DNA from 3 places in the Nonomuraea sp. NPDC050786 genome. Region 3 is predicted to be linked to each of the others. Evidence: riboswitches for the same ligand, from Rfam matches in the RefSeq annotation. Region 3 holds a riboswitch; each other region holds the start of a gene.
What was found. A riboswitch is a leader RNA that binds a small molecule or an ion and turns the genes downstream of it on or off. The one in region 3 is predicted to bind cyclic di-AMP.
Positions count from the first base shown of each region.

Region 1 (7,048 bases), on a different contig from region 3:
GGGTCGAGGTGACCGTGGTGTTCGACGGGGCCGAGCTCAACGCCCCCGTGCAGGTGGTGGCGCCGCGGGGGGTGCGGGTGCTGTTCAGCGACCCCGGGGAGATCGCCGACGACCTGATCCGCCAGCTCGTCCGCGCCGAGCCGCCCGGCCGGGCCATCGCCGTGGTGTCGTCGGACCGCGAGGTGGCCGAGTCCGTCAGGCGGATGGGAGCCAGACCCGTTCCGTCTGGCCTGCTGCTGCGCAGGCTGGGCCGGGGCTAGATTACGGCCTGGCCGTCCATCACGATTTACCTCTTTGGGTGAGACCTCACCCGCCACTTCTGTACTATTTCGCCCCAGACATCATCCCTGGGAGGCGACACAGTGAGGTTTGGCAGGGTGCCGGTGGCCGCGGGTCTCGCGTTCGGGCTGATCCTGTCCCCGATAGGTCCGGCCCTCGCTGATCCCAAGCCGACGCTCCGGCAGGCCAAGGCCAAGCTCGAGAAGCTCAACGACAAGGCGGACAAGGTCGTCGACCGCTACAACACCGCCACGGAGCGCTTCAAGGAAGCCAAGAGCGCTTACACCAAGCTGAACGACAGCTACGAGCGCAAGCTGGCGACCGTCGCGGACCTGCGCGCCCAGGTGATCAACATGGCCGTCAACGGCTACAAGCTCGGTGCCTACCCGACCTCCCTGCCCGGCCTGGTCAGCACGGACGACCCCTCGGCGCTGCTGACGGGGCTGACGCTGGCCGGGCAGATCTCGAAGGAGGAGGCGGCGAAGCTGGCCGCGTTCGACCGCGAGAACCGCGGGCTGAAGACGGAGCGGGACAAGGCGGAGCAGGCGCTGGAGGCGGCGGACAGGGAACGGGACGGCGTCGAGAAGGAGCGCAAGGAGGTCATGAAGCTGATCAGCCAGCAGAAGAAGCTGCTGGACAAGCTGAATGCCTACAATCCCGGCAATCCGCACAGCGTCGGCATCAAGTACACGGGTCCTGCCTCGGGCAACGCCGCCGCCGTCCTGCGCTTCGCCTACGCGCAGGTCGGCAAGCCGTACGTGTTCGGCGGCACCGGACCGAACGGCTGGGACTGCTCGGGCCTGACCCAGGCGGCGTGGCGCGCCGGTGGCGTGTCGCTGCCGCGTACGACGTGGCAGCAGTGGGCGTGGGGGGCCGGCCGCAAGGTCTCCCTGAGTGAACTCCGGCCCGGGGACCTCATCTTCAGCAACGGACTGGGCCACGTCAGCATTTATGCCGGCAACGGGCAGATCGTCCACGCGCCCCAGACCGGCGACGTGGTCAAGGTCGTCAAGCTCTCCTCTTACGGCAGCGGCCTCGTGGGAGCCATCCGCCCGTAACCGCCTTTTCTCCGGTCCCGCTACGGGGCCTGTCCGTTCTTGGAACGTTCCAGAAGAAATGTGACAAACGCGACATTTGCCACCTGACAAGCCACCCTGAAGCCAAATGTGAGCAGTGTCACATTCCGATAACGGAACCTGGCGTTCCAGCAGCGGCTTGTCATCTGACAGCCCCCTTTATCTGATCTTTACAGCGCATGTCTCGCTTTGCTGTTTCTTGACGGTTCCGCATAGCTTCTGGCGTCGTCGCGTTGAACAAGCCATGTCCTCCGCGCCCTGAAGATCCGCCGGTTGCCGCCCCTATCCCCGTTTCACCTTGATCGGGCGGTGACCTGCCGAGTCCGTGCAGCCAGGAGGCACGGAGCCGGGGACCCAGCGATCCCAGTAGTCCCCAGGGATCAGGGGTGAATCGGCGCCAGTCGCGCCGTAGGGCTACTTCCAGGCCCGAACCCGTCAGCTAACCCGGTAGGCGTTCGTGGAAGTCCCAAGGAGAAATCCTGTCTACGTCCCCGCATAACCCCCGTCTGTCCCGCCTTGCCCTGAGTGGCGCAGCGCTCACGATGACCGTGACGGCCGGAGGTGTGGTCCTCCATGCCCCGACGGCTCAGGCGGCGACGAACACGGCCGCTTCGGCGGCCACGGCGGCCACGGCCGCCCGCACCTCGAAGTCGGCCAGGGCCGCGGCGCTCAGAGCGGCCAAGGCCGCCCGGCAGAAGTCCAAGGCCCGCAAGGCCGTCGCGGTGGCCAAGCACCAGATCGGTGACCCGTACCGGTACGGAGGCACGGGTCCTGGCTCGTTCGACTGCTCCGGCCTCGTCCAGTACGCCTGGAAGAAGGCCGGCGTGCGGATCCCGCGCGTGGCGAGCAGCCAGTTCGTCCGCATCAAGAACAAGGTCTCCTGGCGGCACCTCAAGCCGGGCGACCTGATGTTCTTCAGCGGGCTCGGCCACGTGGGCATGTACGTCGGCAAGGGCAAGATGGTCCACTCGCCGCGGACAGGCGAACGGGTACGCATCGACAAGCTGAGCAGATGGCGCAAGGCGTCCTTCGTCGGCGCCGTCCGTCCCGGCATGTGACCGAGCCCCCCGCCCGAACGCGTTTCGGGCGGGGGCTCGCTCTTTTGCGCTGAAGTCTCCGTGGGCCGACTACGATCGGGCGTCGTGTCCGGGTGGGTGAGTCGAAGGTTGGCGATGGTCTCCATCGCGCTCCTCGCTCTCGCCCCCGCCGCCGCCCCCACCCTCGATGCGCCGATCCTGCCGCCGCAGGCCCGCGGGCTGTGGCGTGACGGTGCGGTCGTGATCCACGGAGCGCGCTCCGTCGTCGTCGGCCACCACGCCCCGGAGGGCGAGCTCCACGAGCTCGCGCGCCGGGCCGACGCGGCAGGGCGGCGGGTCTCGGTCGTGCTCGGCCGGCCGGTACGACCGCTGATCGTCGTCCCCCGCTCCGCCGCGGAGGCCGCCCGGCTGGCCGGGGTGGGACAGGTCGACGGGCTGGCCGCGCTGGCCGACGGCGGCCGGGTGATCGTCGTCCCCGAGCTCTTCGCCAAGCTCAACCCCACCGGCAAGGACGTCGTACTCGCTCACGAGCTCACCCACGTCGCCGCGGGCACCGACCACCTGCCCGTCTGGCTCTACGAGGGGTTCGCCGACTACGTGGGGTACCGCGACTCCGGGCTCCCCGTGCGGACCGCCGCCGCCGAGCTCGCCGCCGAGGTGCGTTCCGGGCGGCTCCCAGGGGAATTGCCCGGACCTGCCGCTTTCGCGGCCGACGGTCGGGACCCCGTACGGCTCGCGCGGGCGTACCAGGAGGCCTGGCTGGCGTGTCGCTTCCTCGCGGACCGGTTCGGTGAGGGGACGCTGGTGAGGCTCTACCGTGATGCCCGGGCAGCCGGCGTCGATCGGGCGCTCGCCGCGCTCGGGCTGTCCGCGGCCACGCTGACCGCACGGTGGCGCGACTACGTGCGGGACCAGCTCGCGTGAGGGAGAGGAGCGGCGTGGACGTTCACGCTCAAGGGGGGCAGGGGCATGGGGAAGGTATCTCCGTGAACGGGGACGGAGCGCGTGAGGCCGCCGGCGGGCAACGGCTGAGGCGGCAGGCGGCGGTGGCGGCCGTGGTGCTCGCCCTGATCATCCTGGCCGTGGCCGCCTTCAGCACGCCCTGGCGCCTGCTCGCCTCCGGGCCGCCGGACCCCGCGCGTGACTTCACCGCCGCGCAGATCGCCAGGGCCGAGGCGTTCGACGCGGCCACCACCGTGCCGAGCTACCTGTCGCTGGCGCTCACGCTCCTCCTCGCCGGTCTGCTCGTGGCCACCCCGCTCGGCGCGAAGGCCGTGGGCTGGCTCAAAGGCCCGTGGTGGATACGCGTGGTGCTCGGCGTCGTCGTCATCACCGTCATCGTCGAGCTGCTCAAGCTGCCGCTCGGGATCTGGTTCGAGACGATGCTGCGCGGTTACGGCCTGTCCACCCAGGACTGGGGGGCCTGGGCCGGTGACCGGCTCAAGAACATCGGCGTCGAGACGTTCATCCTCTGCCTCATGCTCCTCGTGCTCATGGCGCTGGCCCGCAGGATCAAGCGCTGGTGGATCCCGGCCGCCGCCGGGGCCTTCGCGCTGACGGTGGCGATGTCGTTCATCTATCCGGTGGTGTTCGAGCCGCTGTTCAACGACTTCACGCCCATGCGGCAGGGCGCGCTCCGCGCGAGCCTGCTCGCCATGGCCCAGCGGGACGGCGTGCCCGTCGAGGACGTGCTGATCGCCGACGCCTCGCGCAGGACGACGGCGCTCAACGCGTACGTGTCCGGCTTCGGCGCCACGCGCCGGATCGTCGTCTACGACACGCTGCTCAAGGCCCCGCTGCGGGAGGTCGAGCTGGTCGTGGCGCACGAACTGGGCCACGCCAAGCACAACGACGTCCTCTACGGCACCTTGATCGGCGCCCTGGCCGCCGCTCTGGGCGCCATGCTGCTGTTCCTGGTCTTCGACCCCGTACGCCGCCGCACGGGCGTCACGTCGATCGGCGACCCCCGCGCGGTCGGCGCGATCATGGGGTTGATGACGCTCGGCTCGCTGATCATGGGTCCGGCCCAGAACCTGGTCAGCCGGCACATCGAGGCCAGGGCCGACCTGCACGCGCTCGACCTCACGCGCGATCCGGCCACGTTCATCGCCATGCAGAAGCGCTTGGCCGTCACCAACGTTTCCGACCTGTCGCCGGATGCGGTGGAATATGTGCTCTATGCCTCCCACCCTTCGACACCTGAGCGCATCGCCATGGCCCGCGCATGGGCCAAGGTGAACGGCGTCCCAGTGCAGTGACAGGGGCGGTGGATTCCAGTGCGGAGTCGGGTGCCGGGGGCAAGGTGCTCATCGTCACGAACGACTTCCCGCCGAGACCTGGCGGCATCCAGTCGTTCGTGCACGGCCTCGCCCTGCGGACGCCTGGCGTGGCCGTCTACGCGCCCGCCTGGCCGGGCTGCGAGGAGTTCGACGAGCGCCAGCCGTACCCGATCGTGCGGCATCCGACGCGGCTGATGCTGCCGACCCCGGCCGTCGCGCGCAGGGCGGCCCGGCTGGTGGCCGAGCACGGCGCGCGGACCGTGGTGTTCGGCGCGGCGGCGCCGCTCGGGCTGCTCGCGCCCCGCCTGCGCGCGGCGGGCGCGCGGCGGGTGGTGATGCTCACGCACGGCCACGAGGCCTCGTGGGCGAGCGCGCCGGGCTTCCGCGCGGCGCTGCGCAGGATCGGCCGGCACGCCGACGTGGTGACCTACCTGGGCGAGTACACCCGCCAGCGCCTGGTCGCCGTCATCCCCCCGGAGAAGCTGGTACGGCTCGCGCCCGGCGTGGACGTCACCCTGTTCCACCCCGGCGCGCCCAAGGCCCGGCTGGGCCTGGACGGCAGGCCGGTGGTCGTCTGCGTGTCGCGCCTGGTGCCGAGGAAGGGCCAGGACCAGCTGATCAGGGCCTGGCCCGAGGTGCTGCGGGCGGTGCCGGACGCGGTGCTGCTGCTCGTGGGCGGCGGGCCGCACCGCGGCAGGCTGGAACGGCTGGCGGCGGGGCGGGAGTCGATCAGGTTCACCGGCACGGTGCCCGCCGCCGCGCTGCCCGGCTACTACGCGGCCGCCGACGTGTTCGCCATGCCGTGCCGTACCCGGTGGAAGGGGGTGGACGTGGAAGGGCTCGGGATCGTGTTCCTGGAGGCGTCCGCCACCGGGCTGCCGGTGGTGGCGGGCGCGTCCGGCGGCGCGCCGGACGCCGTGCGGCCCGGCGAGACCGGGCTGGTCGTGGACGGCGAGGACGCGGGCGAGGTCGCCCAGGCGATCGTCGAGCTGCTGGGCGACCCCGACAAGGCCCGCAAGATGGGCGCGGGCGGGCGTGACTGGATCGCCCGCGAATGGGCGTGGGACCACGTGGCCGCCCGGTTCCGCACCCTCCTCCAGGCGCCCTGAGCGCCGGGCTACTTCCCGTCGTAGAGCTCGTCGATCTCCTTGGCGAAGTCGCGCATGACCAGGTTGCGCTTGACCTTCAGCGTGGGCGTCAGGTGCCCGCTGTCCTCGGTGATGTCGTTCTCCAGGATCAGGAACTTCTTGATCTGCTCGGCCTTCGACACCTGCAGGTTAGCCCGGTCCACCGCCGCCTGGACGTCCGCCAGCACCGCGGCGTCCTTGCGCAGCTCCGCCACGGCGGATCCGGCGGGCACGGCCTCGGGGTCGAGCGTGATCAGGGCGGCGACGAAGGGGCGGCCGTCGCCGACGATCATGGCCTGGGAGATCAGCGGGTGGGCGCGCAGCGCGTCCTCCAGCGGCCCGGGGGCGACGTTCTTGCCCGCCGCGGTCACCAGGATCTCCTTCTTGCGCCCCGTGATCCGCAGGTAGCCGTCGGCGTCCAGCTCGCCGATGTCGCCCGTGTGGAACCAGCCGCCGTCGTCGATCGCGTCGGCGGTGGCCTCGTCGTTCTTCCAGTAGCCGTGGAAGACGTTCCTGCCCTTGGCCAGGATCTCCCCGTCGTCGGCGATGCGCAGGGTCACGCCGGGCAGCGGCTTGCCGACCGTGCCGATCTTGTTGGCGTACGGCATGTTGACCGTGCACGGTCCTGTGGTCTCCGTCAGGCCGTACCCCTCGAAGACCTCGATGCCTACGCCCCTGAAGAAGTGGCCGAGCCGCTCGCCGAGCGCGCCGCCGCCGGAGACCGCGGCCGAGAGGCGGCCGCCCGTGGCCGCGCGGAGCTTGGCGTAGACCAGCCGGTCGAAGAGCGCGTGCTTCAGCCGGAGCCCGAGCGGCGCGCCGGCGGCGGAGGCGCGGCTCGCGTCCATCGCCACGTCCACGGCGCGGGCGAAGATCTTGCCCTTGCCGCCCGCGATGGCCTTCTGCTCGGCGCCGTTGTAGACCTTCTCGAACACCCGGGGCACGCCCAGCAGGAACGTGGGCCGGAAGTCCTGCAGGTCGGGGGCGACGTTCTTCATGTTGGGGGTGTGCGCGATGACCGCGCCCGCCTCGAGCAGCACCACCTGGATGATCCGGGCGAGGATGTGCGCCAGCGGCAGGAACAGCAGCGCCGCCGGGTCCTTAGTGGCGAACAGCGGCTCCAGCGGGCCGCGCAGCACGTTGAGCGCGGTGAAGAGCAGGTTGTCGTGGGTGATGCGGCAGCCCTTGGGACGTCCGGTGGTGCCCGAGGTGTAGACGACCGTGGCGAGGTCGGCGGTGACCACCTGTTCGCG
Region 1 covers NZ_JBFAHJ010000002.1:395,851-402,898, reverse strand. The annotation lists gene AB0H84_RS06250 (NYN domain-containing protein) at 1-260, shown strand, start outside; gene AB0H84_RS06245 (NlpC/P60 family protein) at 363-1,337, shown strand; cyclic di-AMP (ydaO/yuaA leader) riboswitch at 1,661-1,824, shown strand; gene AB0H84_RS06240 (C40 family peptidase) at 1,898-2,413, shown strand; gene AB0H84_RS06235 (hypothetical protein) at 2,528-3,316, shown strand; gene AB0H84_RS06230 (M48 family metallopeptidase) at 3,379-4,650, shown strand; gene AB0H84_RS06225 (glycosyltransferase family 4 protein) at 4,659-5,780, shown strand; gene AB0H84_RS06220 (AMP-dependent synthetase/ligase) at 5,789-7,048, opposite strand, start outside.
Region 1: it holds a riboswitch for cyclic di-AMP, as region 3 does, so the genes downstream of both, AB0H84_RS06240 (C40 family peptidase) here and AB0H84_RS17705 (CHAP domain-containing protein) in region 3, are expected to answer to the same signal.

Region 2 (7,048 bases), on a different contig from region 3:
CAGCAGGGCGGAGCCGCGGGCGGCCAGCGCGCCGCCGGAGACGCGCTCCTCCAGGGGCGCCCGGCCGTCGGCGAAGGCGGGCTCCCCGGGCGAGACCTGCAGGTAGCCGATCTCGCCTGCCGCGCCGTGGGCGCCCGGCACCACCCGCCCGTCCACCACCAGGGCCGCCGCCAGGCCGGTGCCGAGGTTCACATAGACGCCTGTGGAGACCCCGCGAAGGGCGCCCCAGCGCAGCTCGGCCGCGGCCGCCGCGTTCACGTCGTTGTCGATGGCCACCGGGATGTCGCCGTACTCCTCCCTAAGCAGCCTCGGCAGTTCGAGTCCCTCCCAGCCGGGGACGTTCGGGGCGAGCCGTACGACGCCATCGCGGATCACCCCGCACGTCGAGAAGCCCACCGCGGCCGGCGAATCCTCAAGGGCACGGGCCGCCGCGAGCGCCCGCGCGAGCGTGCCGGGCCCGGTGTCCAGGCGGACGCGGGCCGAGAGCTCCGGGCCGTCGGAGCCGGACACCCCGATGGCGACCTTCGTCCCGCCCACGTCGATGCCCAGGACCCGGCTCACCGGGCGACGCCCCTGCGCGCGAGCGAGTCGATCGCCACGGCCAGCGCCAGCACCCCGGCCGTCACCATGAAGCGCACTGAGGAGTCCACGCTGAGCAGGTACATGCCGTTGGTGATGGCCTGGATGACCAGGACGCCGAGCAGCGCGTCATACGCCCGGCCGCGCCCGCCGAACAGTGAGGTGCCGCCGATGACCGCGGTGGCGATCGCCATGAGGAGGATGTCGCTGCCTCCCGAGCCCTGGTTGACAGCGGACAGGCGGCTGGCGGCGAGGATGCCGCCGGCCGCCGCCAGCGTCGAGGCCAGCATGAAGGCCAGGATCCTGATCCTCGTGACGTTGATGCCGGCGCGCCTGGCGGCCTCGGCGTTGCCGCCGACCGCGTACACGTGCCGTCCGAACGCGGTGTGCCTGAGCATGAGATCCAGCAGCACCACCAGCGTGCCGAAGATGATCAGCAGGAGCGGCACGCCGCGGTCCGCCGACATGACCAGCACCGCCGCGGCGAGCAGCACCGCCAGCCCGCCCGCCTTCGCGAGCAGCCACCACAGCGGCGTTACCGGCAGACCTGCCGCCAGCCGCAGCCTCCTGGCGACGAGCGAGGCGCCCGCCGACACGGCCACCAGTCCCGCCGCGACCGCCCACGCCGGCCAGCCGGGCAGCCACGTGTCGCTCAGCTTGGAGATGAAGCCGGTGAACGGCAGGTTGATCGTCCCGCCCTGCCGCAGCAGGTAGAGCAGGAGACCGAGCCAGCCCATCAGCCCGGCCAGCGTCACCACGAACGAGGGCATGCGCAGCTTGGTCAGCATCACCCCGTGCAGGAGCCCGATCGCCGCCCCGACGGCGAGTGCGAGCACGATGGCGAGCAGCGGGTTCCAGCCCTGCTTGACGTGGACGATCGTCATGATCGTGGCGCACAGGCCGCTGACCGAGCCCGCCGACAGGTCGATCTCGCCGAGCAGCAGCACCATGATGATGCCGAGCGCGATCGTGCCGGTGGCGGCCATCTGGAGGACGAGGTTGGTGAGGTTCTCGGGGGAGAGGAAGCGGTCGTTGAGCGTGCTGAACACGATCGCGATCGCCACCAGCCCGGCGACCACCGGCCACGCGCCGACGTCCCCCTGGCGGAGCCGCTCGACCGCGACCTTCGGCGTGTACGGCCTGCGTACCAGCGTGTCGGTCATTCTCCCGCCCCCGTGATCGCGGCCACGATCTCCTCCTGGGAGGCGGTGGCCGTACGGAACTCACCGGCGTTGCGGCCGAGCCGCAGCACCACCACGCGGTCGCTCACCGCGCGCACGTCGGCCAGGTTGTGCGAGATGACCAGCACCGCGAGCCCGCGCTCGCGCAGCCGCCCGATCAGCGCCAGCACCTGCGCCGTCTGCTCCACGCCCAGCGCGGCCGTGGGCTCGTCGAGTATGACCAGCCGGGGCTCGCCGATCAGCGCCCTGGCGATGGCCACCGACTGGCGCTGACCGCCTGACAGCATCGCGACCGGCACCCTGATGTCCCTGATGCGCACGTCGAGCTGGGCGAGGAGCTCGCGGGTCGCGCGTTCCATGGCGAGGTGACGCAGCAGCGACCAGCGGCGGCGCTCGGTGCCCAGGAACAGGTTGGCCACCACGTCGAGGTTCTCGCAGAGCGCGAGGTCCTGGTAGACGGTCGAGACACCGAGTGCCTGCGCGTCGTGCGGGTTGGCGATCCTGACCGGCGAGCCGTCCACGGTGATCGTGCCCTCGTCCGGGGTCACGACCCCCGAGATGGTCTTGACCAGGGTGGACTTGCCGGCGCCGTTGTCGCCCATGAGGGCCACGACCTCGCCGGGGCTCAGGTCCAGGCGGGCCCCGTCGAGCGCCTGGACCGCCCCGTACCTCTTGGAGATGCCTGTCGCCGAGAGCATCTACTGGATGCCCTGCTTCGCGCAGGCGGCCTTGACCTCGGCCGTGCAGATCTGGGCGGGGGTGTAGAAACCGTCCTTCACGATCGTGTCCTTGATCTTGTCGGCGGTGATGGGGATGGGGTCGAGGAGGAAGGCGGGGATGTCGGCGGCGCCGTTGTTGACCTTGGCGGGGGCGGGAGGCTGCTCGCCCTTGGCGAGGGCGACGGCCAGCTCGGCGGACTTCTCCGCCTCGGCCCTGATGTCGAGATATATGGTCATGTACTGCTCGCCTGTGAGGATGCGCTGCACGGCGGCCAGCTCGGCGTCCTGGCCGGTGATCGGCGGGAGCTGCTTGTAGCCCGCGCGCTTCATGGCCGCGATCGCGCCGCCCGCCATGCCGTCGTTCGCGGAGAGCACGCCCGTGATGTTCTCCTTGCCGAGCGCGGTGATCGCCTGCTCCATCTGCTGCTGCGCCTTGTCGGGGCTCCAGTCCGGCGTGTCGAACTCCCTGCCGACCTTCACCTTCCCGTCCAGCACGCTCTTGGCGCCCTTCTTGTAATCGGCCGAGCTGGGGTCGGTCGGCGAGCCGTGGATCATCACGATCTCGCCCTTCGCCGTCGTCCCCCTGGCGTTCATGGCGTCGAGCAGCGCCTGGCCCTGCATCTCGCCGACCCGTACGTTGTTGAACGAGACGTAGTACGCGTAGTCGATGCCCGAGATGAGCCGGTCGTAGGCGATGACCGGGACCTTCTTCTGCTTGGCCTGGTTCACCAGCGGGGCCACCGCGTTGGCGTCCACGGCGTCGAGGACCAGCACGTCGGCCTGCTGGGTGAGCGCGGCCTCGACCTGCTGCTGCTGCTTGGGCGCGTCCTGCTCGGCGTTGCTGTAGAGGATCTTGCAGTCGGGGCAGAGCGACTTGACCTTCGCCTCGAAGAGGGGGCGGTCGAACGCCTCGTACCGGGTGGTCTTGGACTCGGGCAGGAACAGCGCGATCGTCCTGCCGCCCTGGCTCTGCGTGGTCGTGGTCGTGGTGCCTGTGGTGTTCCCGCAGGCGGCGGCCAGTAAGACCGCCGCGACAGGGATTGATCGCCATGCTCGGTGCATCGCACTTCGTCCTTCCGAATGTGCCGCCCCTGTGCTTGGTAAGAAAGGTAATTTACTATCAGCCTCGTTGGCTAGATTTCTTTCGAGGAGGTTGGACGATGCGGGGTGACCTGGGCAATCCGCGCCTGCTTCGGGTGCTGAACGAGCGCCGCCTGCTCGACCACCTCCAGGAGCACGGCCCCGCCTCCCGTACCGACCTCGCGAAGATCACCGGCCTGTCGAAGCCCACGGTCTCCGCGGCCCTGGCCGGGCTGGAGGAGGACGGGCTCGTCCATCTCGTCGGGGAGCTCTCCGGCCGTCCCGGGCCCGTCACGTCCCTGTACGACGTGAACGCCGCTGCCACCCACGTCGCCGGCATCGACATCGGCCGCGACTGGATCAGGGTCGCCGTCGCCGACCTTCGCGGCACGTTCGCCGGCCGGACCGACGGACGCAACACCGCCCGTACCTCCGCCGAGCTGGCCCTCCTGGTCGGGGAGCTGTGCCGGGCCGCCGCTCGGGAGGCCGAGCTCGACTGGCCGTCCATCGCGTGCGCCGTCGTCGGGTCGCCCGGCGTGTACGACCCCGCTCTCGGCCGCCTGGAGTTCGCCCCCAACCTGCCCGGCCCCGACCTGGCCGAACGCCTGCGCGCCGCGCTGGAGGTGGACCTCGTCATCGAGAACGACATCAACCTGGCCGCCGTCGGCGAGCACGTGCACGGGGAGGGGCGCGGGAAGGGCAACTTCGCGCTCGTGTCCATCGGGACCGGCGTCGGCATGGGCATCGTGATCAACGGCGAGCTGTACGTCGGCGCCCGCGGGGCGGCCGGCGAGGTCTCCTACGTGCCCGCCGCCGAGGAGCCCGCGCCTCCGCCCGACGACGCCCTGGCCCACGGCGCCACGGAGGCGGTGACCGCGGCCCCCGGCGTCGTCCGCGCGGCCCGCGCCGCCGGCCTGACCCTGGACACGGCCAAGGAGGTCTTCGCCGCGGCGGCCTCCGGCGACGCCGTGGCCCGCTCGGTGGTGGAGGCCGAGGGCCGCCGCATCGGGGGGCTGCTGGTGGCGGTCGCGGCGGTGCTGGACCCCGAGGTGATCGTGCTCAGCGGCGGCGTGGGCCGCAACCTCGACCTGCTGGGCGCGGCCATCGAGGCCCGGATCGCCGAGCTGGGCCCGCTGCGGCCGATGGTGGTGGCCAGCACGCTGGGCGACAGCGGCGTCCTGCTGGGGGCGGTCGCCCACGCCAGGACCCGCGCCTGGGACCTCATCTTCGACGCTCGCCTTCCCTGAGCACGGCTCGGGGAAGGCGGGCGGACCTTGCCGTGCGTTTTCTACAGGGTCGCCTTGAACGTGGCGGGCGCCGGTGCGCGGCGCTGCTCCTTGAGCCTGGCCCAGAGGCGTACGCCCTTGGGGTCGGGGCGGACGGCGCCCACGAAGGAGTCCCTGCGCCAGTCGGTCAGGCGCTCTTCCTTGACCACGTCACCCGTGTGCGGCGAGTGGACCATGTAGCCGGGCCGGGAGATCATCCCGACGTGCCCGAGGCCGTGGAAGAAGACGAGGTCGCCGGGTTTGAGGTCCTTCCAGGCGATCTTCTTGGAGAACGCGCCGTACTGTTCGGCGGCGGTGCGGGGGAGCTCGATCCCCCCATGCTCGTACGCCCTGAGCATGAGCCCGGAGCAGTCGTACCCTCTCGGGCTGGCGCCGCCCCACACGTACGGTGTGCCGCGCTTGCTCATGGCGAAGTCGAGGGCGATCTTCCAGGCGGGTTTCGGCGCCTGCTGTTCCCGGATGCGTTTGATCTCGGCACCGGTCAGTGTGGTGGGGTCGGTCAGGGTGGTGGGGTCTTCCTTGGGGGAAGCCTGGGCAGGGGTGGCCAGGAGGAGTCCGGCGGCGCCCACCGCCAGGGCAATGGCAATGCGAGACAGGGGTCTGTCCTTCCATGCGGCCGGCCGGGTTAGCTGACGGGCTCGGGCCTGGAAGTAGCCCTACGGCGGTGCATGCCGATTCGCCCCAGGGGGGAGGTGGGTCCCCGGCTCCACGCAACCGCTGCGTGGATTAGGCCCGACGGACTCTAACGAAACGGTCAAAGAACCGCAATACGCACAAAACGGACGTCCGAGAAATGAGATGGAGTGTTCGTCAGTCGAGACGACGCGGTAAGGTACGGCCCATGGAGTCGCGTAACATCCGTCTGGCAGTCATCCCCGGTGACGGCATCGGCACCGAGGTCGTGGCCGAGGGCCTCAAGGTCCTGGAGGCCGTGGGCACGAAGATCGAGCCCACGCACTACGACCTCGGAGCAGCCCGCTACCACCGCACCGGCGAGACCCTGCCCGACGCGGTGCTGGAGGAGCTGCGCGGCTACGACGCGATCCTGCTCGGCGCCGTGGGCGACCCCAGCGTCCCGCCGGGCATCCTCGAGCGCGACCTGCTGCTCAAGCTGCGCTTCGCGTTCGACCACTACGTCAACCTGCGCCCGGTCAAGCTCTTCCCCGGCGTGGAGACCCCGCTGGCCGACACGCCCGCCGAGGACATCGACATGATCGTCGTCCGTGAGGGCACCGAGGGCCTCTACGCGGGCACCGGCGGCGCCATGCGGCGCGGCACGCCGCATGAGATCGCCACGCAGGAGTCGCTCAACACCGCCTACGGCGTCGAGCGCGTCGTGCGGTATGCGTTCGAGAAGGCCAAGTCGCGCCCCCGCAAGAAGCTGACGCTCGTCCACAAGACCAACGTGCTCACCTACGCCGGCGACCTGTGGCAGCGCACGGTCAACCGCGTGGCGGAGGAGTTCCCCGAGGTCACGACCGACTACTGCCACATCGACGCGGCCTCGATGTTCTTCGTGAGCCAGCCCGAGCGGTTCGACGTGATCGTCACCGACAACCTGTTCGGTGACATCATCACCGACCTCGGCGCGGCCATCGCCGGCGGCATCGGCCTGGCCGCCAGCGGCAACATCAACCCCGAGCGGACCGCGCCCAGCATGTTCGAGCCGGTGCACGGCAGCGCGCCCGACATCGCCGGCCAGGGCAAGGCCGACCCGACCGCGACCATCCTGTCCGTCGCCATGCTCCTCGACCACCTCGGCCTGCACGCCGAGGCGGCCAAGGTCGAGCAGGCGGTGGCCGAGGACATCCTCGAGCGGCTGACCGGCTGGGCCGGCCGCACCACGCACGAGATCGGTGACGACATCACCGCGCGAGTATCCGGCTAGGACCGCCTAGCCCCACGAGCGCCTGGTGGTCCGCAGAGGACCGCCGGGCGCTTTTTGGCGTCCAAACGGCCTAACCACCCCATTGGCCGCTTGCCATCCCATATAGCGAGACAATAAGAAGTACGGGGCTGCCCGCGGGCAGCGCCGACCACCGTCGCCTATCCGCAGCTTCCTGTAGGTTTGGGCAGATTTCGCAGAGAGAAGGACCTCCGTCATGACCATCGCTCAGAAGCTCAGCTTCGATGTGCAGCTATCCGACCACGCTCGCACCGCTGCCGAGCGAGAGCAGGTACTGGCGAACCCCGGTTTCGGGCA
Region 2 covers NZ_JBFAHJ010000005.1:246,611-253,658, forward strand. The annotation lists gene AB0H84_RS13165 (ROK family protein) at 1-561, opposite strand, end outside; gene AB0H84_RS13170 (sugar ABC transporter permease) at 558-1,742, opposite strand; gene AB0H84_RS13175 (ATP-binding cassette domain-containing protein) at 1,739-2,458, opposite strand; gene AB0H84_RS13180 (sugar ABC transporter substrate-binding protein) at 2,459-3,541, opposite strand; gene AB0H84_RS13185 (ROK family transcriptional regulator) at 3,640-4,806, shown strand; gene AB0H84_RS13190 (C40 family peptidase) at 4,848-5,414, opposite strand; cyclic di-AMP (ydaO/yuaA leader) riboswitch at 5,445-5,588, opposite strand; gene AB0H84_RS13195 (3-isopropylmalate dehydrogenase) at 5,687-6,733, shown strand; gene AB0H84_RS13200 (branched-chain amino acid aminotransferase) at 6,948-7,048, shown strand, end outside.
Region 2: it holds a riboswitch for cyclic di-AMP, as region 3 does, so the genes downstream of both, AB0H84_RS13190 (C40 family peptidase) here and AB0H84_RS17705 (CHAP domain-containing protein) in region 3, are expected to answer to the same signal.

Region 3 (7,048 bases):
GTGTCCTGGATCCACGACCGCGACTTCGTCCGCGCCGTCGAGTTCCTGGTCGAGCGGGAGGACCTCGCCGGGCCGGTGAACCTCGCCGCTCCGTCTCCTCTACCGCAGCGCACGTTCATGCGTGTGCTCCGCGCCGCGTGTGGTGTTCCCGTGGGCCTGCCCGCGACGAAGTGGATGGCCGAGCTGGGGGCGTTCGCGCTGCGCACGGACACCGAACTCCTGCTGAAAAGCCGCCGCGTCGTCCCCGGCCGCCTGCTCGAAGCGGGTTTCGCGTTCGACTGTCCGCAGTGGCCGGAGGCCGCCGACGACCTTGTACGACGCCTGCGCGGCGGGCCCGGACTCTGATCCTCCTTGATCGGGATGGCCCCAAGATGAAATCTACAATGTAAAGGCAGTCAGCTGGTCAAGGAAGGCCCGAGCCGTCGGGGCGCAATCGGTCAGCGAAGGGACGGCCAGAGCCAGGGAGCGGGTCATCGCCGGCTCGAGGGGCCGGGTGACGACGGCGCCCAGGTCGGCGGGCAGGCCCAGGGTGGGGACGATGCTGACGCCCAGCCCAGCGGCCACCATCTCGAGGATGGCGGCGGGGCCGCCGGCCTCGAAGGCGACGTCGAGCCGGACCTGGGCGGTCATGGCCGCGCCCATGATCAGCGGGCGGCAGCCGGCGGTGGTCAGGATGAACGGCCGGCCGGCCAGGTCGGCGAGGGTGATGGCCGGGCGGGTGGTCAAGGGGTGGCCGGCGGGCAGCACGGCGACCATGTCGTGAGTGCTGAGGGGGACGGTGTGCAGGCCGGGGGCGGGGAGTGTGACCACGCCGACCTCGGCGGCGCCGCGATGCAGCCATTCGCGGATGTCGTCGTCCACGCCCTCGAAGAGGCGGACCCGTACCTGCGGGTAGCGGTCGGAGAAGGCGCGGAGGAGCTTGGCGATGAGCGTGCCGGTGGCGCTGGGGAGGCTGGCCAGGCGGAGTTCGCCGGTGATCTGGCCGGTGGCGGCGGCCACGTCGGGGCGGATGAGGTCGAAGTGGCGCAGGGCCTCGCGGGCTCGGGCGAGCGCTGCCTGGCCGGCCTCGGTCAGGGCGATGCCGTCGCGGTGGCGTACGAACAGGGCGGCGCCGAGCTCGCGCTCCAGGGTGGCGATGGCGCGGCTGACGGCGGGCTGGGACATGCCGGTGTGGTCGGCGGCGGCGGTGAAGCCGCCGTGCTCGGCGACCGCGACCAGCACCCGGAGCTGCACCAATGTCATACTGGCATACCTTAGTTGGTATTTGACCATGGGGGTTCCAGAACACCATGGTTATGGCATGTCGAAGCGAATGACGGTCGAGGTCGACGGCCGGATGGCCAGTTATCTGACGGCGGGCGAGCGGGGCCCGGTGGTGTTGCTGCTGCACGGCACGTACTGGAGCCGGGTCTGGCAGCCGGTGATCGACGAGCTGGCGGCGGCGGGGTTGCGGCCTGTGGCGGTCGATCTGCCGGGGCTGGGGCGTTCGGAAGGGGAGCTCACGGGGGAGACGGCGGCGGTGCCCGCGCTGGCGGCCTGGGTGGGCCGGTTCGCGGCCGCGCTGGGGGTGGAGGCGCCGCTGCTGGTGGCGGGGCATGACATCGGGGGCGCGGTCGCGCAGCACCTGCTGGTGGAGTCGGAGGTGGCGCGGCTGGCACTGGTCAATTCGGTCACGTACGACTCCTGGCCGGTGTCCGGGGTGGCGCATTACCGGGATCCCGCGGTGGTGGCGGCGACGACCGTGGAGGAGTTGCTGGCCGCGCGCCGCAAGGCCGTCACGACCGCGCTGGGGCGGCCGGCCTCCGAGGCGGAGCTGGCGGACTACCTGGATCCATGGAATGACCTGCGGGTGGGCCGGTCCTGGATGGCTCTGGCGGGTGCGGCCGACAGCCGCTTCACGCTGGAGCTCGTGCCCGCGCTGCAGGCGGACGAGACGCCGAAGCTGCTGGTGTGGGGGGAGGATGACCCATTCCAAAAGGTCCGGTACGCCGAGCGTTTCGTCGCGGAGATGCCGAACAGCACGCTCGTCCGCGTTCCCGGGGCCGGGCACATCCCGATGGAGAACGACCCGGCCGGGGTCGCCCGGGCTCTGGCGGATTTCTTTCTTTCGTGACGGGGCTCAGCTCGCACGGCGGGTGCGTTCGTGGGCGGCGACGGCGACGACCACCAGGAGGGCCAGGGCGACGGCGAGCGGCAGTGCGGGGCCGACGTGCAGGTACAGGGTGGCCCCGATGAGGGCGCCGAGGAACATCGCCACGACGGACGCGGACCGGCGCAGGGCCGCCCGGCCGGGGGTGTCGGCGGCCAGGCCGGTGAGGGTGCTGGTGAGGACGTTGGTGACCAGGTCGGGGACGGCCAGCCCGCGTACGGAGGCGTTCTGCAGGCCCATGCCGTACGCGAGCAGTCCGATGAGCGCCGCCCTGGGGCCGGTGTGATGGTGACCTGAGATCAGGTCCACGGCGAAAGCGGTGGCGACGAGCAGGGCGTGTGCGGCGGTAGCGGTGGCGAACGCGCGCCGGGCGTTCGCCACCCACCTGCTCGCCTGCCCGACGGTCCACGCGCCCGCTCCGAAGGCCGCGAGGGCCAGGAGGGAGGCCCATGCCGACATCTCGCGATCTCCGGCCAGGGCGAAGCCGAGGAAGACGATGTTGCCGGTCATGTTGGCCACGAAGACGCGGCCCAGGCCGAGGAAGCTGATGGCGTCCACGAGGCCGGTGACGACGGCCAGGAGGATCAGCAGGGCGGGCAGGACGCCGTGCGGGTTCGCGCCGCGGGGGAACAGCCCGTCGGCGACCCACTGGAGTCCGCCTCTCACGGACGCTCCGCGAGCACGGCTCCGGGTGGGCTGGGTCCCATGGCGGCTCCTTGGCGGGCGAGGCTTCGCGCGTGGCTCTTCTCCGGAGCCTGCTCCCCTGAGGGGTCTTCCCAGGTGACGGGCCCCTCACCCGAGCCGGCCGCCGCCACCCGCCCCGCCCGGCCTGCGCTGCCCGGCCCGCACTGGGGTGGAGCGGCGCGCTGCCGGGTGATCGGCCTGTACGTCCGGGCTCCGGCCCGAGCACTCGAAGGAGCCCGAGCACTCGAAAGAGCCCCGCCCAGCGTTGCCTGCACAAACGCGACGAGCGCGCACCCCCGAGGGGACGCGCGCTCGTCGCGGTGGCGGGAAGGGTCAGCCGGCGTACTGCGGGTAGCCGTAGCCGACGACCTGGGAGGTCGGGCGGATGCGCTCCTCGACCTTGCCGTTGCCGGTGTTGCCCTCGACGGTCGAGATGGTGCCGTCGCCGTTGTCCTTCTCGACGAACCCGACGTGGTTGATGGCGTCGAGGTCCTTGCTGCCGTTCCAGGCGAAGAAGACGACGGCGCCGGGCTTGGGCTCGGTGCCGAAGCGGTGGTTGGCCTGGAACCACTTGGCGTAGGCGACGGTGTAAGCGTCCCAGCCGACCTGCGGGCGGGCGCCGATCTGCTCGCCGACCCAGGAGACGAACATCGCGCACCACGGCGCGTTGATGTATTCGGCGCGGGTGCCGCCGTCACGGGCGATGGTCTCGGCGGCCCGCTGCGAGGCGGCGTACCACTTCTGGTACGGCGTGCCGCCGCCGTAGGCGTTCTCGGAGATGCCGACCTGGGACTTGGCGAGCGCCAGGACCTGGGCGGCGGTAACGGTGATCTTGGTTTCCCGCTTGGCACGGTCGTCGTCGTGCGTGTTCGCGGCGGCCGCGGTGACCGGCAGCTTCTCCTGGGCGGCGGCGGTGCCCATGTGGGCGCCGAACCCGGAGGCGAGGACGGTGGCGCCGAGCACGGCTCGGGCGATGTTGGTCTTCGTGGCACCGGTGATGCGGAATTTGGCCATCGAGGGGGTTGCTCCTTGCTTCCATGCCGCTTACCGGGTTAGCTGACGGGTTCGGGCGTGGAAGCTGCCCTACGGCACCGAAGTGCCGATTCACCCCAAGGACGTGGGTCCCCGGTTCCGCACGCAGGCGGATTCAGCGGTCACAGGACGGTCCTGTGATGTGTTGTGCGATGGTCGGACATCGCCGGACAAACCGGACGAATGTCACAAGAATGCCTTAAACGTAATACATAAGGCAAGAGGTTACAAATCCGTAACCCTCCCGCTAGGCGAGCTGCCTGCGGGCAGCGGCCAGGAGCCCCATCATGGCAAGGGACTCGTCAAGCGGCATGACCGAGCTCTCGGTCCTGCCTTCGGCCGTCGCGGCGCGGACTTCGCGGAGCTCCCCGGCGTAGCCGTTGTCCGCCGGATCGAGCACATGCTCCTCCGGCTCCATGGCGGGCCCGGAAAGTAAAATCCGCTGCGGCGCCCAGAACGGGGCCTGGATGTCCGCGCGCATCCGAGTCCCTACAACACTGGCCTGGTTCGGGTAATTCCCGAGCAAGGAAGTTTCCACCAGAGCCCGCCTGCCGTCGGGGTAGAGCAGCACCCCGGCCGCCTCCGCGTCCACCCCGTTGGGCGCCAGGGAGCCGGTGATTCGCAGGTCGGAGGGCATGCCGAGGAGCAGCTGAGCCAGGCCGAACGGGTAGATCCCCAGGTCGAGCAGGGCCCCGCCGCCCAGCTCCGGCGCCCAGAGCCGGTGCTCCGGATTGTAGGGCTTGGCGAAGCCGAAGGTGGCGTGCACGGAGCGGATGTCGCCGAAGCGCTCGTCGGCCGCGATCTTCTGGATGAGCGGGTTGAACCGCATCCACATCGCTTCCATCAGGAACACGCCTGCCTCGCGCGCCAGCCGTACCATCTTCTCCGCGTCGTCCACGGTGGCGGCCAGCGGCTTCTCGCACAGAACGGCCTTGCCCGCGGCGATGGCGGCCTCGGCCACCTGCAGGTGCTGGGCGTGCGGCGTCGCGACGTAGACGGCGTCCACGGCCGGATCGGCGCACAGCTGCTCATAGGAGCCGTACGCCGACTCCGCGCCCAAGGTGGCGGCGAGCTCCTGCGCCCGGCCTAAGTCCCTGGACCCGACGGCGGCCACCCGCATTCCCGGCTCGGCCACGATGGCCGCTCCCACGGTCCGCGCGATACCGCCTGTCGCCGCAATGCCCCACGCAAAATCCCGCACGCGGAAGATCGTAGACCAATCACCTCATGTTGAACGTGTCCGGGTCGGGGCCGAAGCGCTCGCCCCTGTTCAGCGCGCCGATGGCGGCCATGTCCTCCGGGTCGAGGACGAAGTCGAACACGTTGATGTTCTCGGCCATCCGCGAGGGGGACACCGACTTCGGGATGACGACGTTGCCGAGCTGCAGGTGCCAGCGGAGCACGATCTGGGCGGGAGTCCTGCCGTACTTGCCGGAGAGCACGGCCAGCGCCGGGTCGTCGAGCAGCCCCCGCCCCTGGCCGATCGGGCTCCACGCCTCGGTGAGGATGCCGTTGGCCTCGTGGAAGGCGCGCATCTCGTGCTGCTGCAGGTACGGGTGGAGCTCGATCTGGTTGATCGACGGCACGATGCCGGTCTCGTTCATCAGCCGGGTCAGGTGCTCCACCGTGAAGTTGGAGGTGCCGATGGCCTTGGCCCGCCCGTCACGGTAGATCTTCTCCATCGCCGTCCACGCCTGCACGTACCTGTCCTGCTTCGGCAGCGGCCAGTGGATGAGGAAGAGGTCGATGTGGTCGAGGCCGAGCCGGGTCAGGGACTCCTCGAAGGCCGCCTCGACACGGCCGTGGTCGGCGTTCCACAGCTTGGTGGTGACGAACACCTTCTCGCGGGGCAGCCCCGATTCGCGCACGGCCTGGCCCACGCCGTCCTCGTTGCCGTACGCGGCGGCGGTGTCGATGTGCCGGTAGCCGGTCTTGAGCGCGGTCGTGACGGCCTGCGCGGCCTCGTCGGCGGGGATCTGCCAGACCCCGTAGCCGAGCTGCGGGATCTGCACGCCGTCGGTGTTGAGCAAGAGTGAGTTCATGCACTCCATTGTTCATGTCGCGTTTCTGGGGGCTTAAGGCGGTGGGGCTAGCTTGAAGCGGTCGTGAACGGGCCATCACCCGGCTGGGAGGAGCAGGAGTGGTCGAACAGGCGTCGGCCTGGGTGGAGTCCCCGCTCCAGATGCTGTGCGCCGTCGAGGCCCACCACGCGGGAGTGCTCGGCCCCAGGACGGTCGTCGTGCCGCGCTCGGGCCTTCGGCCGCTGAAGGCCACGCGCCGGGAGCTGAGGTCTCTGGGCCTGCCGGACGGCCTGGAGCTGGCCGAGCCGCGTGAGCGCATGCCCAGGCGCGTGCAGGCCGTCGGCGACGCCTTCTCCGGCAAGGTGCAGGTGCGCTGGCTCACCTCGCGCCCCGGCCGCATCGTGATCGTGGACGACGGCCTGGCCACCCTCCGGCTGCTCGAGCTGCTGGCCGCCGGGCCGTACCGGCCGCTGCTGCGGGCCAGGGCCCAGCCGACCAGGCTGCGCACCGCGCTGGGCCTGGCGGCCGCGCTGCGGCTGCGCCTGAGCGACGTGTCCGTCTTCACCGCCCTGCCCGTGGACCAGGCCTTGGAGGAGGCGGTACGGCGGGCCGGCATCGACCTGGTACGCCACGAGTTCGCCTGGCTGCGGGCCCAGCCGCCCAGCGCAGAAGGGCCCGCTGAGCGCACGGTCGTCCTCGGCACCTCGCTCGTCAGGAACGGCCTGGTGCACCGCGACCACTACCTGCGCTGGCTGATGGACCTGGCCGCGCGCGAGCCGCTGGCGTACTACCCGCATCGCCGCGAGGACCCCGTCGACGTCGCGCTGATCCGGGAACGCCCGGGGATCACGGTCCACGACGCCGGCGTGCCCGCCGAGCTGACGCTGCGCGGGCTCGACGCGGGACAGCGCGTGCTCAGCCTCCCCTCGACCGCGATCACCTCGCTGCGGGTGCTGCTCAGCCCGCGCGGTGTCGCCGTCGAGCCCGTGGAGGTCCCCGACAACTGGTGGACCAGCAGGGCGGCCCCCGCCCTTCGCTCGCATCTGACAGGAGTGTCCGGTTGAAAGTGTTGGCGGTCGCCGACTCCGACTCGTACCTGAAGTGGGCGGCCTGCCTGCTCGGCGACCTGCCCGGAGGTGAGGCGGAGCTGGTGGTGGTGCGT
Region 3 covers NZ_JBFAHJ010000008.1:126,664-133,711, reverse strand. The annotation lists gene AB0H84_RS17725 (TIGR01777 family oxidoreductase) at 1-345, shown strand, start outside; gene AB0H84_RS17720 (LysR family transcriptional regulator) at 379-1,242, opposite strand; gene AB0H84_RS17715 (alpha/beta hydrolase) at 1,301-2,113, shown strand; gene AB0H84_RS17710 (YoaK family protein) at 2,120-2,815, opposite strand; gene AB0H84_RS17705 (CHAP domain-containing protein) at 3,167-3,847, opposite strand; cyclic di-AMP (ydaO/yuaA leader) riboswitch at 3,860-3,996, opposite strand; gene AB0H84_RS17700 (Gfo/Idh/MocA family oxidoreductase) at 4,113-5,066, opposite strand; gene AB0H84_RS17695 (aldo/keto reductase) at 5,086-5,907, opposite strand; gene AB0H84_RS17690 (hypothetical protein) at 6,006-6,950, shown strand; gene AB0H84_RS17685 (DUF6716 putative glycosyltransferase) at 6,953-7,048, shown strand, end outside.